Linked DNA regions of Pelagibaculum spongiae. The protein of the gene in region 2 interacts with the protein of the main gene of each other region in a pairwise test. Links are inferred from orthologs where the notes say so. Each region holds a gene or a part of one and is shown on either strand. Other genes may lie near its edges.

Region 1 (3,317 bases), on a different replicon or contig from region 2:
GATGAAGTGAGAGAAGACCAGCAATATCAGGTGTTGATGATTCATCTGGCAACCCGTGGCAATGGTATTTCTGGAAAAGCGTTATTGCTGGCATTGGAACGGGAGCAGCTTCAATTTGGCGAAATGAACATTTTCCATAGTCACCAAGATGATGATCCAGCGCTGCCGATTATGTTTAGTCTGGTCAATTCTATGCAACCTGGTAATTTCGACCTAGATACTATGGATCAACTGATAACGCCTAGCGTGACGATGTTTGTTCAAATCCCCGGTCCGAGTAATCCTCGAAAGGCAGTTTGGAATATGTTGGAAACCGCTGACCGTATGGCCAAGCAAATTAATGCTGACCTGCTAGATTGCAAACGCATGCCAATGAAGCAAGATCAAGCAGCAAGAATGTTGGATGAAGCGGAGCGTTTAACCCCCGCATCAGTTTAATATTATTTAAATATTTTAATTCGGCGAGCCATGACTATCGGTTGTGGCTCGCCATTTTTCTGAGAAGATCATGAGCGAACGTGAGAGCATAAAGCAGCGTATTGAACTACTGCGGCAACAAATCCGTCAACACAATCATCTTTATTATGTTTTAGATTCCCCTGACCTTCCTGATGCTGATTATGATCGGCTATTTAGTGAGCTTTGTGATTTGGAGTCTCAGCACAGGGATTTAATTGTTCCTGAGTCTCCAACTCAAAGAATTGGTGGCAAGCCTCTAGTTGGCTTTAAGAGCATTGCTCATCGGTTGCCGATGTTGTCGTTGGCCAATGCTTTTAATAATGAAGAATTGGCAGACTTCGCCCGCCGTGCCAGTGAGCGGTTGAGCCACACCTCAGAATTAACCTGGTCGTGCGAGCCAAAACTCGACGGTTTAGCGGTCAGCTTGGAATATCAAGATGGTGTTTTTGTTCGAGGTGCAACCCGTGGTGATGGCCAGTCGGGTGAAGACATTACCGAAAACCTGCGTACTATCAGAGCTATTCCCCTGAAATTGTTGGGTGGAGGCTGGCCGGCATCATTAGAAGTTCGCGGCGAAGTTTATATGCCGATCGCCGGGCTAGAAAAATTAAATGCCAAGGCGCGGATTCTTGACGGCAAAATATTCGCCAACCCACGAAATGCCGCAGCTGGCAGTTTGCGTCAGTTAGATCCTAAAATTGCCGCCAGCCGCCCACTGAGCTTTTTTGCTTATAGCGTCGGTGCAGTGGAGCCTGATAGTTTGCCTGCAGGGCAAATTGAATTGTTATTGCAGTTAAAAGAGTGGGGTTTCCCGGTTTCTGATTTAATCAAACGGGTTGATTCTTTGCAGGGCTGTTTTGATTATTATGAAGATTTAACCGCTAAACGTGATGACTTAGCATTTGAAATTGATGGCATTGTTTACAAAGTAAATGACCGCCAATTGCAAAAGCAATTGGGTCAGGTTGCTCGAGCGCCGCGCTGGGCAATTGCCAGAAAATTCCCCGCCCAAGAAAAATCAACTTTGCTAGAAGGCGTTGATTTTCAAGTTGGTCGAACCGGCGCAGTCACACCAGTGGCACGTTTGAAGTCGGTTGATTTAGCCGGGGTGGTGGTTAGCAATGCGACCTTGCATAACATGGATGAAGTTACTCGATTGAACTTGTGTATCGGTGATACGGTGGTAGTTCGTCGTGCTGGTGATGTAATCCCTCAAGTAGTAAGGGTTGTCCAAACTGAAAGAAGAGGCATCGAGCCCATAAAAATGCCGAGCGAGTGCCCGGTTTGTGGTTCTGCGGTTAAACGAGCTGAAGGTGAAGCAGTTTCTCGCTGTAGCGGCGGATTATTCTGCGGCGCACAACGTAAACAAGCAATCATTCATTTTGCATCGCGTAAAGCACTCGATGTTGAAGGACTGGGCGATAAGTTAGTCGAATTATTAGTTGAACGTGAACTGGTTAAATCACCAGCCGATTTATTCCGTGTCCAGGCTGATACGGTTGCTCGATTGCCACGCATGGGCGAAAAATCTGCGACTAAATTGGTGAGTGCTTTAGAAAAAGCCAGAGAAACTACTCTGGAACGGTTTATCTATTCGTTAGGTATTCGTGAAGTGGGTGAGGCGACTGCCAGAAATTTGGCGTTGTATTTTACTGAATTAGATAAAATTCGTCAGGCAGATCATGAAGCATTAATTGCTGTGGCAGATGTTGGTGAAATTGTCGCTAAAAATATTCGCAGCTTTTTCTCTGAAACTCATAATGCAGAAGTGGTTGATGATTTAATTCAATTTGTCCATTGGCCAGAAATTGAGAAGATTGTTGATGAAAATAGTCAACCTTTACAAGGGTTAACTTTTGTCATCACTGGTAGCTTCGCGGCTTATCAGCGAAGTGACTTGAAGAACCAGCTACAACAAATGGGCGCAAAAGTAAGCGGCAGTGTTTCAAAGAAAACCCATTGCTTGATTGCCGGTGAAGCGGCAGGTTCGAAGCTGGATAAAGCGACTGAGCTTGAAATAAAAATCATTGATGAAACACAAGTAGCTGAGCTTTTGGAGAACCCAGAGTCATTCTGGCAGCAAGTGGGTTAACTTGACTGAATAAGTATGCTGCCAATGTTCATAATTCAGTTGTGGATATTGGTATGCTACTTGGAATTTGTATCGCTTTGTTAGCGCTTCAAAAGCCCGCTTCGATTTTTTTGTTCGTTGATTACCTGTTTAAAAGATTCTGCCTATACTTCTGTGAATAAATCCATTGTTGCGAGTGGCTTTGACATAGCTTGTCTATCTATTTTGGTAGGTAAGTGGCTAACTCTAATCGACAAAGCAAAGATGAGAGAGGCAAGGTGATTGAATGTTTAGTTAGGCAACTTATTGTATCAAAATACAGATCTAAGATTGATGCTGCTACTGAAGATGGGCTATTAGTGTTAGTAAAAGATGCGCTGGCTAATTACTTTAATATCGATGAATTTTTTTCTGCTTTGATTGTTTCTATGAAGACCAATTTTGATGAGCAGATTTTTTCTTCGCCTATCCTATCGCAGGAAGATGCTAGTAAATTTGTAAAATCTGCTTGTTATGGTGAAGAAAGTGTAAGCTTTACTTCAGATCATGCATTGTTAATCAATATTTTCATAGATGTTATCGACATTCTTAATTCTGTTGGTGTAGGAAGAGATGCAGGTGAGGGTCGGGCTTCAGGTGTTTCAATTATCCATAGAATATGGTTAGGGAAAATACCGTCAGAGGAAAAGATTCTAATTGCAATGGCTACCAATGTTACTTTATGTGAGAGTTGGAAAAATAAATCTAAATTTGAGTCATATTTTTGGGTTGAAAATAGTAGGCTGAA
Region 2 (3,424 bases):
GGTTAGCCAAAGGGTTGGCAGTATCGGCCTGATAAACACGCATCAGTTCCATGGTTTTTTTGCGCAACGGACCTTCGGGGGTTGCGACACCCAAGGTGTATTGCACCCGATAAACCAATTCATATTCGGTGACATTATTGGATGTGTCATAACTCAAGCTACGATCAATCCATTTTTCATCGATGATTGTCAATTGCAAAGCGGCACTGGCGCTAGGTTTTAAATCTTCAGTCAAATAGCGGTAAAGCTGACTGTACTCACCATCAATTCGCATTTCCAGCGGCTGAAATGCTTGGCTGCCACGCAAGTGAAAACCACAAGCCGATAAGGAAAGAGATAACAGCAGAAAGGAAATTAATTTCAGTGATTTCAGCATAGGAACAGGTTTCCCAGGTGTTAACGCAGCTAACAAGCACAAGGCAAGCAAGCACATAGCAAGCAAACGACTCGGATAGATAAATCATTTACAGCAATGCCGCATAAACTGGCGAAAAACCAATTTTATGCGGCATTGACTGCAGGTTACAAACCAGACTTGTTTTTAATAACAAGTGCTAGTTAGCAACAATACTCACCAGTTTGCCCGGTACCACAATCACCTTGCGAATGGTTTTACCTTCTGTGTGTTTTAGCACGTTGGCATCGGCCATCGCTAAAGCTTCAATGGCGCCTTTGCTGGCGCCAGTTTCTACTTCAATTTTACCACGCAGCTTGCCATTCACCTGAAGCATAATCAGCACGCTATCTTGCTTAAGTGCTTCTGGATCAACGGTTGGCCAAGACTGGTCAATCAGAACCGTATCATGGCCCAGTGCTTTCCATAAATCGTGAGAAATATGCGGCACAATAGGCGATAACAGCAGAGTGACTGCTTCCAACGCTTCTTGCATTAATGACTTGTCTGAAGCGCTTTCCAGTGGTGCTTTTTCCAATACATTCATCAAACCCATCACCGCAGCAATTGCAGTATTGAATTTCTGATGCTTGGCGATATCGTCACTGACCTGAACAATCGCTTTGTGCAATGCATGACGAACTTTCTTTTGATCACCATTCAATGCAGACAGATCTTGCTCGGCAGATACTAAGCCACTCTCGCTATGCTTGTGCGCTAAACGCCAAACACGCTTTAAGAATCGGCTTGCACCTTCAACACCTTCGTCTTTCCATTCCAGAGACATCTCCGGTGGCGCAGCGAACATGGTGAACAAGCGCACGGTATCGGCACCATACTTGTCGATTAAGGCTTGCGGATCGACCGTATTGCCTTTGGACTTGGACATCTTAGTGCCGTCTTTCAACACCATGCCTTGGCATAACAAGCGCTTGAATGGCTCGTCAGAATCAACCAGGCCGGCATCACGTAACAGCTTGTGGAAGAAACGGGCATATAACAGGTGCATTACCGCGTGTTCAATACCACCGATATATTGATCGACTGGTAGCCAGTAGTTGGCCTTTGCCGGATCTAACATGCCGTCAGTGGTATCGGCGCTGCAGTAGCGCGCGTAATACCAGCTGGACTCCATGAAAGTATCAAAGGTGTCGGTTTCACGGAATGCTGGCTGACCATTGTGAGTAGTCTTAGCCCACGCAGGATCTGCTTTGATTGGCGATTGGATACCATCCATGATCACATCTTCAGGCAACAAAACCGGTAGCTCATCAGCGGGAACCGGAATTTCCTGGCCATCTTCTGTGTATTTGAATGGAATTGGGGTACCCCAATAACGCTGACGGGAAACACCCCAGTCGCGCAATCGGTAGTTGACCTTAACCTTGCCTTTATCAGCAGCGACCAGTTTGTCTGAAATCGCATCAAATGCAGCGGCGGAATCTAATCCGTCGAATTCACCTGAATTGATCAAGGTGCCTTTTTCGGTATAAGCCACTTCAGCAATTGAAGTGTCGCTACCGTCAGCAGCAGTGATCACTTGCTTGATCTCAATGCCGTACTTAGTCGCAAATTCGTAGTCACGTTGATCGTGACCTGGAACTGCCATTACTGCGCCCGATCCATATTCCATCAGTACGAAGTTAGCCACCCAAACCGGTACTTCTTCACCAGTAATCGGATGAATTGCCATTAAGCCGGTGTTAACGCCTTTCTTCTCCATGGTCGCCATTTCGGCTTCGGAGACACCTGATTGCTTACATTCTTCAATAAATGCTTTCAGCTCAGGGTTGCTTTCAGCAACAGATAAAGCGATTGGATGCTCAGCTGCCAAGGCAACATAGCTAACACCCATTACGGTATCTGGGCGAGTGGTGTAGATATCGAATGTATCCGCCACGCCTTCAATTGGCTGAGCCAAATCGAACGTCATTTCAACGCCACGGGATTTACCAATCCAATTACGCTGCATTGCTTTAACCTGTTCAGGCCAGTCTAACTGGTCTAAATCGGCTAACAGGTCTTCAGCATAAGCGGTAATTTTGATAAACCACTGGGGGATTTCTTTACGAATAACTTTGGTATCACAACGCCAGCAACAGCCATCTTCAACCTGCTCGTTGGCCAATACCGTTTGGTCATTTGGGCACCAGTTGACTGCGGCAGTTTTCTTATAGACCAAACCTTTTTCATACAGCTTGGTGAAGAACCACTGTTCCCACTTGTAATATTCAGGGGTACAGGTCGCCAGTTCGCGGTCCCAGTCATAACCAAAACCTAAACGCTTTAACTGATTACGCATGTAATCAATGTTTTCGTAGGTCCAAGGTGCCGGTGCGGTGTTGTTTTTGATTGCGGCGTTTTCAGCAGGCAGTCCGAATGCATCCCAGCCCATTGGCTGCAATACGTTCTTGCCTTGCATGCGCATATAACGACTCACTACATCACCAATGGTGTAGTTTCGCACATGCCCCATGTGTAATCGGCCACTTGGGTAAGGAAACATCGACAGACAGTAAAATTTTTCCTGACCGGGTTTTTCCGTAACCTTAAAACTCTTGTTCTCTTCCCAGTGCTGCTGGGCCGCCGCTTCGGTTTGTTGCGGCTGATACTCTTGGTGCATCTGCGAATCTCGTGTGAGGAATCTGTAACAAAATAAAATCAGCCCGCAAGGATACCGTGTTGCCCCAGCATGCAGCAACCTTGCAATATCAAAGCTAATTAGCCAAAGGCGGTTAACTCTTGCTCGACGAGTCTATACAATGTTGCTTTATGCTAAAAACTTTCTATTTGTCATATTTATGAGCCTAAGTCGATCTATTCTACGCACGATCAGTACTATCAAACGTACCTGCGCCGTCGCCCTATTAGTGGTTTCTGTTCCCGCTACGGCAGCATTTATTCCCGCCGCACCAGAGTTAGCTGCAAAATCCTATGTATTGATGGACTTTGACAGTGGCCGAGTTCTGGTTAACCAAAATGGTGATGATCAGGTTGAACCTGCCAGCTTAACTAAAATGATGACCGTTT

What was found.
Region 1: the proteins of leuS (region 2) and ligA interact in binary tests that used the Escherichia coli proteins (3 or more experiments, as listed by UniProt). The link is inferred for Pelagibaculum spongiae from one-to-one orthologs.

Annotation. Positions count from the first base shown.
Region 1 is NZ_QDDL01000007.1:28,572-31,888, reverse strand. The notes cover bases 39-3,029. They hold ligA (NAD-dependent DNA ligase LigA), read left to right. Parts: upstream 39-508; coding sequence 509-2,551; downstream 2,552-3,029. Other genes in these bases: DC094_RS15460 (glycosyltransferase family 32 protein), read left to right, coding at 2,767-3,029; DC094_RS15470 (cell division protein ZipA), read left to right, coding at 39-438. Outside these bases: more of DC094_RS15470, read left to right, coding at 1-38; more of DC094_RS15460, read left to right, coding at 3,030-3,317. UniProt on the Escherichia coli protein: DNA ligase that catalyzes the formation of phosphodiester linkages between 5'-phosphoryl and 3'-hydroxyl groups in double-stranded DNA using NAD as a coenzyme and as the energy source for the reaction.
Region 2 is NZ_QDDL01000001.1:827,027-830,450, forward strand. What follows is about bases 287-3,384. They hold leuS (leucine--tRNA ligase), read right to left. Parts: upstream 3,018-3,384; coding sequence 555-3,017; downstream 287-554. Other genes in these bases: DC094_RS03555 (LPS-assembly lipoprotein LptE), read right to left, coding at 287-376; DC094_RS03565 (D-alanyl-D-alanine carboxypeptidase family protein), read left to right, coding at 3,196-3,384. Also shown: more of DC094_RS03555, read right to left, coding at 1-286; more of DC094_RS03565, read left to right, coding at 3,385-3,424.